3 regions of the Paenarthrobacter sp. NPDC092416 genome follow, and region 2 is predicted to be linked to each of the others. Evidence: riboswitches for the same ligand, from Rfam matches in the RefSeq annotation. Region 2 holds a riboswitch; each other region holds the start of a gene.

Region 1 (3,348 bases), on a different contig from region 2:
TCGTGGCGGGCGCGGCATTGTTCGCACTGCTCGTGCCCGCGGGCATGGCCTACGCGCAGGCAGCCGGGCTCCCTCCCGTCACCGGTCTCTACGCAACCGTGGTCCCGTTGCTGGTTTACGCCGTCGTCGGGCCCTCCCGAATCCTGGTCCTGGGACCCGACTCCGCGCTGGCCCCAATGATCGCCGCGGCGATCGTGCCGCTGGCTGCCGGGAGCAACGAAAAGTCCGTGGCGCTGGCCGGGCTGCTTGCCGTGCTGATCGGGGTGATCATGATGGCGGGTTCAGCGCTGCGGCTCGGCACCATCACAGGTCTCCTATCCAAACCCATCAGGCTCGGCTACTTGAACGGAATCGCGCTGCTCGTGGCGCTTTCCCAATTACCTGCCTTTCTGGGGATCGAGGCCGACGGCGACATCCGGGAAAAGCTCGCGACGGTCACCGCAGGGGTGCTGAACGGCGCTATCAACCTCACGGCCTTGCTGCTCGGCGTGGGGTCGCTGGCACTCATCTGGATCCCCCGGCTCCTGAAATGGAAGGTTCCCGGCGTCCTGCTGGCGGTGGTTGGCTCGTGCATCGCGACGGCGGTTTGGGGCCTGAACGACGGCGTCAAAGTCACCGGCGTTTTGCCGCAAGGCCTGCCGATGCCGGCCCTGGGCGGAATTGGCTGGGCCGACGCACTCACCTTGCTCCCAGCCGCCGCAGGCATCGCCCTGATGGCTTTCGCGGACACCGGCGTCCTGTCGCAAACCCTGGCAGCCAAGGAAGGAAACCGGGTCTCCGGGAACAGGGAAATGGCAGCTCTGGGGGCAGCCAACGCTGCCACCGGGCTGCTGGGCGGATTCCCCATTTCAGGGAGCGCCTCCCGGACTCCCGTGGCCGTGGACGCAGGCGCCAAATCCCAAATGACGGGTGTGGTGGGCGCAACCCTCGTTCTGGCGTTCATGCTCCTGGCCCCCGGTGTTACCGAGTACCTGCCCTCCGCCACGTTGGCCGCCGTGGTCATTGCCGCGGCCATTGCGTTGGCGGATCCAGGCGGCGTCTGGCGGCTGCTGCGTATGAGCCGCAGCGAATCCGTAGTGATGGTGGCAGCGTTCCTCGGCGTTCTGCTGGTGGGCGTCCTCCAAGGGATTGTGGTGGCCATGGCTTTGGCCCTCCTGGATTTTGTGCGCAGGGCGTGGGATCCGTACCGCGCCGAACTCGGCTCCGAAGAGGGCCTGCCCGGCTATCACGACCTCGCCAGGCACCCGGACGGCGAACGGGTCCCCGGGCTGCTCATCCTGCGCTTCGATGCCCCGCTGTTCTTCGGCAACGGACAGGTCTTAGCGTCGTTTGTCCGGGAAGAAGTGGACGAGGCTCCAGACGACATCACCCACGTCATCCTCGCTGCCGAGCCGATCACCGGGATCGACACCACCGCGCTCGAGGATCTGGTCACCCTGGACGAGTGGCTCGCCAGGAAAGGGGTGGATTTGGTGTTCGCAGAGCTCAAAGGGCCCGTCAAAGACAAACTGATCCAGCTAGGCGCCGCGGCCCGTTTCACGCCGGACCACTTCTTCCCCACCACCGGCGCTGCAGTCCGCGCACTGAGGCGCGGCTGACTCAAGCGCGCGCCGGTTACGCAACATGACGACGACGGCGGTGCAGCCCGCCGTCGTGGATGTTACGTTTTTCTTGAGTAATGAGCACCAGCGTTAAGCCCTGACTTGCTGGTCGGCAACCCTCTCTCCGGCGGGGTGCCTCAGGTGACTACTCGGCGTATCGACACTTCGAATCTGCAAGCGTGACTGAGGAGCACCCAGCAATGTCTGAACCCACTGAAGAAAAACTCTCCTACCGCCTGATTACAGGTCCCGATACCCGTGATTTCTGCGAGCGCATCCACAATGCCCTCGCGGAGGGCTACGTGCTGCATGGCAGCCCGGCCGCCACTTTCAACGGCACCGACGTGATCGTGGCGCAGGCAATCGTGCTGCCCACCGCGATCGCCAGTGCCGATGCCGCCGTCGCCTCAGCTGTTGACAAGCTCGAGAACTACAACGACGAAGAAGCATTCGAGGGACACGCATGAGCTACGCAGGTGACCTGAGCCCGCAGGATGCGTGGGCAAAGCTTGAACAAGGTGCCATTTTGGTGGACGTGCGGACCGAGGGCGAATGGGCCCACATCGGCATTCCGGACACCAAGGCCACTGAGAACGATCCCCTGTTCATCCAGTGGAACCTTGCCGGTGGCATCCCCAACTCGCGCTTCCTCGAGGACCTGCAGCAGCAGGCACCCGAGGGCGACGGCGTGGAACTCGTCTTCATCTGCCGCTCAGGACAGCGTTCCATCTCCGCTGCCATCGCCGCGACGCAGGCCGGTTTCACTGCCTACAACGTGCTTGAGGGCTTCGAAGGCGAGCCGGACCGTTACGGCGAACGAACAGTGAATGGCTGGAAGAACCGTGGCCTGCCGACGAACCTGGGGACCGACTAAAGTGACTTTCAATCCCGATGCCGCCAGCTGGAGCCCCGATACTCAGGCAGTCCGCGGCGGCCTTGACCGAACCAACTTCCAGGAAACTTCTGAGCCTGTCTTCCTGAACTCGGGCTTCGTCTACGAATCCGCCGCTGCCGCGGAACGCGCCTTCACCGGCGAGGACGAACGCTTCGTGTACTCCCGCTACGGCAACCCATCGGTGGCGACGTTCCAGGAGCGGCTGCGGCTGCTCGAAGGAACCGAGGCGTGCTTTGCGACGGCGTCAGGCATGTCCGCGGTCTTCACCGCCTTGGGTGCTTTGCTGGCTGCCGGCGACCGTGTGGTTGCTGCCCGTTCCCTGTTCGGCTCGTGCTTCGTGATCCTCAACGAGATCCTGCCGCGCTGGGGCGTGGAAACAGTATTCGTCGATGGTCCCGACCTTGAGCAGTGGCGTTCCGCGCTCTCGGAGCCGACTACCGCTGTGTTCTTCGAGTCACCATCGAACCCCATGCAGGAAATCGTGGATATCGCCGCGGTCAGCGAGCTGGCGCACGCGGCCGGTGCCACCGTCGTCGTCGACAATGTCTTTGCCACTCCCCTGCTGCAGCGCTGCGGCGAGTTGGGCGCGGACGTGATTGTCTACTCCGGCACCAAGCACATCGACGGCCAAGGACGCGTCCTCGGCGGCGCCATCCTGGGCACCAAGGAATTCATCGACGGCCCGGTCAAGCAGCTCATGCGTCACACCGGCCCGTCGCTGTCCGCGTTCAACGCCTGGGTACTGACCAAGGGGCTTGAGACGATCGGGCTGCGCGTGAACCACAGCTCGGCGTCGGCCTTGAAGATCGCGGAATGGCTTGAGCAGCAGCCCGCCATCAGCTGGGTGAAGTA
Region 2 (3,348 bases):
AGCCTGTTCGGCAAAGCGGTGGGCCTCGGCTAGCCGCCCAGGAAACAGCTGCTGTTAAAAGAGATTCGGCCGCCATCGGTGGGTGACGTCATTGGCACCCGCTGATGGCGGCCGAAGATTTGCCCGGACATGGCTGACCGGGGCCGGGACCAGCCCGGAACGATGGAATCGTCAGATGGTGACGGCTCCGGAAGCGGTTTCGAACGTGACGGACATGATGCCTGGTGTCCCGTGCGGAGCCATCCACTGAACGGCAACGTCTTCCAGCGGCTTCTCCACCGGTTCGCCCAGCCATTCGGTAACGCGTTCCGCCGAGCCCGCAATGGTGAGGCTGGACATCTTGACGTCACTCTCATAAACCTTGGACGGGTGGAGTGAGGGGTCACCCTCCCACTTGAGCAGGTATGGCACCTGCGGATCCGCGATCAATCCGAGGATGCCTATCTGCTGCCACACCAGTTCCCGGCCGTCCGGGAACTTCCGGTTGCCCGGAACTGCGGCACGGCCAAGCCGTTCTTCGAAGGGAGCCAGGTCGTCAACGGCGACGCACCAGCCCATCCAACCTCCGCCGGCAGCCGAGCGGGCCCGCACTGCCTGACCAAAAGGTGCTTTGTCGGAAGCAGGGTGGTCCAGGACCTCCACGACTTCCAGGTATTTGTTATCAGCGAGGGGAATAATCATGTTCCGGGTGCCGAAGCGCGGGTGCACTCCGCCCCGGACTGCATCCACTCCCAGGGCCGCTGAAATTCGTTCGGTAGTGGCCAGAAGGCCATCTCGTTCACAAGCGTAAGAGACGTGATCCATGCGCATGGCTTCATCTTGGCACTTTGTGATCGGGGTCTCAGCTAAGTCAAGCCTAACCAACATGGGATGTTATGTGGAACGACCTGCAGGCGTCATGCCGGGACGCCCAAAGTCTGAAAAATACTGCCTTCGTCACAAAGCTGGGCTTGCCCTGAATAGCTTCCTAGACTGACTCCAACCCAGGCCGATCGCCAGTTCCTGGATACGTCATGCGCTACGAAGAGGAGAAAGCTATGTCTCAGGGATGGTCCTTTGAAACACGACAGATCCACGCAGGCCAGGAGCCTGATGCTGCAACGGGAGCGCGGTCGCTTCCCATTTACCAGACCACCTCGTTCGTGTTCCCCAGTGCTGAGAGTGCAGCCAACCGCTTTGCCCTGGCAGAGCTCGCCCCCATCTACACGCGTATCGGCAACCCCACGCAGGACGCCGTGGAGCAGCGCATCGCCAGCCTGGAAGGTGGCTTGGCAGCGCTCCTGCTGAGCTCCGGACAGGCCGCCGAGACGTTCGCCATCCTCAACATCGCCGAGGCTGGAGACCACGTCGTTGCCAGCCCGAGCCTGTACGGTGGCACCTACAACCTGCTGGCGCACACGCTGAAGAAGTTCGGCATCTCGGTCACGTTCGTGGAGGATCCGGACAACCTGGACCACTGGCGGGATGCCGTGCAGCCGAACACCAAGCTCTTCTTCGCCGAGGTTGTCTCCAACCCGCGCCAGGACGTGCTGGACATCGAAGGCGTGGCCGCCACTGCCCACCAAGCGGGCGTGCCCTTGGTGGTGGACAACACCTTGTCCACCCCGTACCTGATCCGTCCCATCGAATGGGGTGCGGACATCGTGGTCCACTCGGCAACCAAGTACCTAGGCGGTCACGGCGCCGCGATTGCCGGGGTGATTGTGGATTCCGGCAACTTCGACTTCGGCAAGGACCCCGAGCGCTATCCGGGCTTCAACACGCCGGACCCCAGCTACAACGGCCTGGTCTACGCCCGGGACTTGGGCAAGGACGGGGCGTTGGGGGCAAACCTCTCCTACATCCTCAAAGCACGGGTTCAGCTTCTCCGGGACCTCGGCTCGGCAGTGTCCCCGTTCAACGCCTTCCTCATCTCGCAGGGCCTGGAAACGCTGAGCCTGCGCGTCGAGCGCCATGTTTCGAACGCCACCAAGGTGGCGGAATGGCTTGAAGCCCACGACGACGTCGAATCGGTTGCCTATGCGGGTTTGCCATCCAGTCCGTGGTTCGACCGGGGCCGGAAGTACGGTCCCCGTGGAACGGGTGCGGTCGTGGCGTTCACGCTGAAGGGCGGCCTCGAAGCCGGCAAGCGCTTTGTCGACGGCCTTGAGCTCCACTCGCATGTGGCCAACATCGGTGACGTTCGCTCGCTGGTGATCCACCCCGCGTCCACCACGCACAGCCAGCTGACGGTGGCCCAGCAGGTGGCCGCCGGCGTCAACCCCGGCCTGGTCCGTTTGTCTGTGGGCATCGAGCACGTGGATGACATCCTGGCGGATTTGGAGGCCGGGTTCACGGCTGCCAAGGGCGCATAAATCCACATCTGGAGCCGCGTCCGCGTCGATGATAATTCGCCGGACGCGGCTCCGGCGTGCGCTTTCGTGAATGAATCAGCCCAAAACCGTCACACTGTTGTCACATTCTTCGCCAATGCAGCGGTGTTTTTCCTAGACTCTACGTATTAGGTCATGAGTGCCAGCGACAGCCCCGGCTTGCTGGCCGGCAACCCTCCTTCCGCGGTGGGGTGCCCCGGGTGAGGACCTGGCCTTCCGCATACAAGGCGGCGGGCAAGCGCGAAGTTAGGTGTCAAAGGAATGACTATTACTGCTACAGCCCTCCCCAAATCAGGAGAAGAAGACGGAACGGTCAAGTACGCCGGCGTAGGGTCGCTGGAGCTTGAGGCCGGTGGTTTCCTTCCGGACGTGGTCCTGGCCTACGAAACCTGGGGCCGGCTGAACGCTGACGCCTCCAACGCGGTTCTGGTTCAGCACGCGTTGACCGGCAGCACCCACGTGGCGCGCGGCGCGACAGACGAGGAGGGGTGGTGGGAGCAGCTCGTAGGGCCGGGCGCCACCATCGATACCAACAGGTTCTTCGTGATCTCCATCAACATCGTAGGCGGATGTTACGGGAGCACAGGTCCGTCCTCGACGGCACCCGACGGCCGTCCATGGGGCTCGCGTTTCCCGTTGATCACGCTCCGCGACAGCACCCGGGCCGAGGCAAGGCTGGCCGACCAACTGGGCATCGAAGCATGGCACGCCGTACTGGGCGGCTCCATGGGAGGTGCCCGGGCGCTCGAGTGGGCGGTCACCTACCCCGAGCGTGTCAAGCGCTGTGCAGTGATCTCGGTTGGTGCGTACAGCACCGCTGAGCAGATCGCCTTCGCCCAGTCCCAGACGCTCGCCATCCGCCAGGACCCGAACTTCAACGACGGCGACTACTACGGCGGCAGTGCGCCTGAGGCCGGGCTCGCCCTCGCCCGCCGGATTGCCCACATCACCTACCGCTCTGCCCTGGAGCTGGACT
Region 3 (3,348 bases), on a different contig from region 2:
TTGGCAGGATCATCACCGTCGACCGCGGCCGCTACACGGCCGTGGTGGGAGAAGATTCCGCAAATGAACGAGTAGTCATCGCGGCCCGCGCCCGCGAACTCCGGCGAAACCCCGTAGTCCCCGGCGATTTCGTTGCTTTGGTGGGCGACGTTTCCGGTAGCCCCGACACGCTCGCACGGTTGGTCCGCGTGGAGGAACGCAAGACGCTCTTGCGCCGCAGCGCCGACGATACCGATCCCATCGAACGTGTCGTCGTCGCAAATGCCGACCAACTGGTCGTGGTAGTTGCGGCAGCCAACCCCGAACCCCGCACGGGCTTCATCGACCGCGCCCTCGTGGCAGCGTACGACGCCGGCATCGAGCCGCTGCTGCTCGTCACCAAAGCGGACGTCAAGGACCCTGCGGAACTGTTGGCCAACTACCTCAGCTTGGACTTCCCGATCATCATCAGCCGGACAGCCGACGCCGATGCCTCCGGGATCGATGCCCGTTCGGACGATGGCCTGTCAGCCCGGTTGGACAGCGACGCCGTCTCGCAGCTCCGCGCCTACCTGGACGGCAAAGTCACCGTCATGCTGGGCCACTCCGGCGTGGGCAAATCCACTATGGTCAATGCGCTGACAGGCGCCGAACGCGCCACGGGCGGCGTTAACGCCGTCACGGGACGTGGCCGGCACACGTCGTCGTCGGCGCTGGCCTTGAAACTCCACGAAGCTCCCTCCGGCAGCTGGATCATCGATACTCCCGGCATTCGTTCCTTTGGTTTGGCCCACGTGGACGCCGACCGCATCCTGCATGCCTTCCCGGACCTCGAACCGGGCACGCAATCGTGCGACCGTGGCTGCAAGCACGATGCCACTGCGATCAATTGCGGCCTCGATCCTTGGGTCAACGAAGGCCATGCCGGACCGTCCGGCGTGGCCCGCCTTGGCTCCCTCCGCAGGCTTCTTGGCGCTGACCCGCGTCTTGAAGCCAAAGAAGCCAAGGAACTGGGAACCGTCAACTGAGCCTTGGGGCAACAGGTCCCCGACTGGAGGAACGTTTCACGGTAGTTTGGTGACATGACCCAACCCGTTTCCAGCTACAACGATGACCTGCGATTGGCCCACGTCCTGGCCGATTCCGTGGATGCCCAGACGATGGACCGCTTCAAGGCACTGGATCTGCAGATCGAAACCAAGCCCGATTTGACGCCCGTTACGGACGCCGACAAGGCTGCCGAGGAGGCTATCCGCGGCCAACTCTCGCGCTCTCGCCCCCGCGACGCCGTGCTGGGCGAGGAGTTCGGCAGCAGTGGTCATGGCTCGCGTCGTTGGATCATCGACCCCATCGACGGCACCAAGAACTTCGTCCGCGGCGTTCCCGTCTGGGCCACACTGATCGCCCTCGTCGATGAGGGCGAGCCCGTGGTCGGCGTCGTCAGCGCACCCGCCTTGGGCAAGCGCTGGTGGGCAGCGAAGGAGATGGGTGCTTACATGGGCCGCTCACTCGCCTCGGCCACGCGCCTCAAGGTATCCAACGTTTCGCGACTGGCAGACGCGTCGATGTCATATTCGAGCCTGACCGGTTGGAAGGAACGTGGCAATTTCGACGATTTCCTGGGTCTCACCGACGACGTCTGGCGCACACGCGCCTACGGCGACTTCTGGTCCTACTGCCTGGTGGCAGAAGGCGCCGTGGATATCGCCTGCGAACCGGAGTTGAACCTCTACGACATGGCTGCACTGGTTCCGATCGTCACGGAGGCAGGTGGACGCTTCACGTCGCTGGAGGGCGAGGATGGGCCGTTCGGCGGCAACGCCCTGGCAACCAATTCAATCCTGCACTCCGAAGTTCTCAAACGCCTCAACCCCGGATTGGACGACCTTCTCTGAGTCTTTGCACAGGCGCTGAAACGCTTCTTTGCAGAATTTTCGACGGCGGCCGCCCCCTTTTGGGGGCCGCCGCCGTTTTTTCTTCGCCAGATTCGCCATTCGTCAATCCAACGTAACAATCGACTTAACATAGCGAACTGACTTTGGAGCGTGCGCGCGGCTTGCCCTAACCTTTTTACAGGTCACGAGTGCCAGCGCTAAACCCCGGTTTGCTGGCCGGCAACCCTCCATTCGCGGTGGGGTGCCCCGGGTGACGACCTGGCCGGTCCGGAACGGATGCGGCAAGCGCGGATCCCCCTTTGGGGGTCCCTCTTGAGTGAGGTCCCATGAGCACTGTTACGTTCAACTCCACTTTCCTGCCGTCCTCCGATCAGCAAACGGCTGCAGCACGGCCCCTGGCCGCCGTGACGGGCGCGGAACTGCAAGCTCCCCTGATCCAGGGCGGCCACGTGCGGTACGCAAACCTCGACTACGGAGCATCTGCCCCGGCACTGACCATCGTCTCTGCCTACCTCAACGAAGTCCTGCCCTACTACGCCAGCGTCCACCGTGGCGCTGGGTACGCATCGCAAATCAGCACCTCGGTCTACGAGAACTCTCGGAACATCGTTCGCGAATTCGTCGGTGGCCGGCCGGACGATTCCGTGATCTTCACGCGCAACACCACTGATTCCCTGAACCTGCTCGCCGGCTGCCTGCCGCACGTCGACGGCCAGCCGACCGGCGGGGTCCTGTACCTGGACATCGAACACCACGCCAACCTGCTTCCTTGGCAAGGTGTTCCGCACCGCAGCGTCATCGCGGCCTCGACCCTTGCGGCGACGCTGGCCAACCTTCGTGCCGAACTCAGCCAGGGTGGCGTATCGCTCCTGGCTGTCACCGGCGCTTCGAACGTCACGGGCGAGATCCTGCCGATCGCCGAACTCGCCTCCTTGGCCCATGAATTCGGCGCCCGGATCGTGGTGGATGCTGCCCAGCTCGCACCACATCGCCGCATCAACATTGCCAAAGCCGACGTCGATTACGTCGTGTTCTCCGGGCACAAGCTCTACGCTCCGTTCGGGGCCGGCGTCATCGTGGGTCGTCCGGATTGGCTGGACGCCGGTACACCGCACCTCGCCGGTGGAGGGGCTGTCCGTGAAGCCCGACTCGATTCGGTCAGTTGGGCAACAGGTCCGGCACGACACGAAGGTGGCTCCCCCAACGTCCTCGGGGCAGCAACACTGGCGCGCGCAACCCAGGTTCTTGCAGGCCTCGACCAGGAAGCCTGGCACGCCCACGAGGCTTCGATCCGTTCCTATCTGGTGGAAGGACTGCGGGCGATCGACGGCGTTACGGTCCACCAGATCTTCAGCGACACGGAAGACACCATCGGTGTGGTCAACTTCTCGGTTGAAGGATTCGACGCCGGTTTGGTCGCCGCCTACCTCGCCGCGGAGCACGGAGTCGGCCTGCGCGATGGCCGTTTCTGCGC

The links. Region 2 has a riboswitch for S-adenosylmethionine ahead of ACIQC5_RS06890 (homoserine O-acetyltransferase). Riboswitches for the same ligand answer to the same signal wherever they lie in the genome.
Region 1: another riboswitch for S-adenosylmethionine. It lies ahead of ACIQC5_RS19205 (DUF1737 domain-containing protein); the one in region 2 lies ahead of ACIQC5_RS06890 (homoserine O-acetyltransferase).
Region 3: another riboswitch for S-adenosylmethionine. It lies ahead of ACIQC5_RS03535 (aminotransferase class V-fold PLP-dependent enzyme); the one in region 2 lies ahead of ACIQC5_RS06890 (homoserine O-acetyltransferase).

The regions. Positions count from the first base shown of each region.
Region 1 covers NZ_JBIVQG010000012.1:75,711-79,058, forward strand. Annotated here, with positions in the region: gene ACIQC5_RS19200 (SulP family inorganic anion transporter) at 1-1,598, shown strand, start outside; SAM riboswitch class IV at 1,675-1,787, shown strand; gene ACIQC5_RS19205 (DUF1737 domain-containing protein) at 1,802-2,068, shown strand; gene ACIQC5_RS19210 (rhodanese-like domain-containing protein) at 2,065-2,475, shown strand; gene ACIQC5_RS19215 (O-succinylhomoserine sulfhydrylase) at 2,477-3,348, shown strand, end outside.
Region 2 covers NZ_JBIVQG010000002.1:618,342-621,689, forward strand. Annotated here, with positions in the region: gene ACIQC5_RS06875 (CPBP family intramembrane glutamic endopeptidase) at 1-33, shown strand, start outside; gene ACIQC5_RS06880 (VOC family protein) at 172-810, opposite strand; gene ACIQC5_RS06885 (bifunctional o-acetylhomoserine/o-acetylserine sulfhydrylase) at 1,014-2,354, shown strand; SAM riboswitch class IV at 2,504-2,619, shown strand; gene ACIQC5_RS06890 (homoserine O-acetyltransferase) at 2,634-3,348, shown strand, end outside.
Region 3 covers NZ_JBIVQG010000001.1:793,574-796,921, reverse strand. Annotated here, with positions in the region: gene ACIQC5_RS03545 (ribosome small subunit-dependent GTPase A) at 1-1,007, shown strand, start outside; gene hisN (histidinol-phosphatase) at 1,062-1,874, shown strand; SAM riboswitch class IV at 2,055-2,168, shown strand; gene ACIQC5_RS03535 (aminotransferase class V-fold PLP-dependent enzyme) at 2,201-3,348, shown strand, end outside.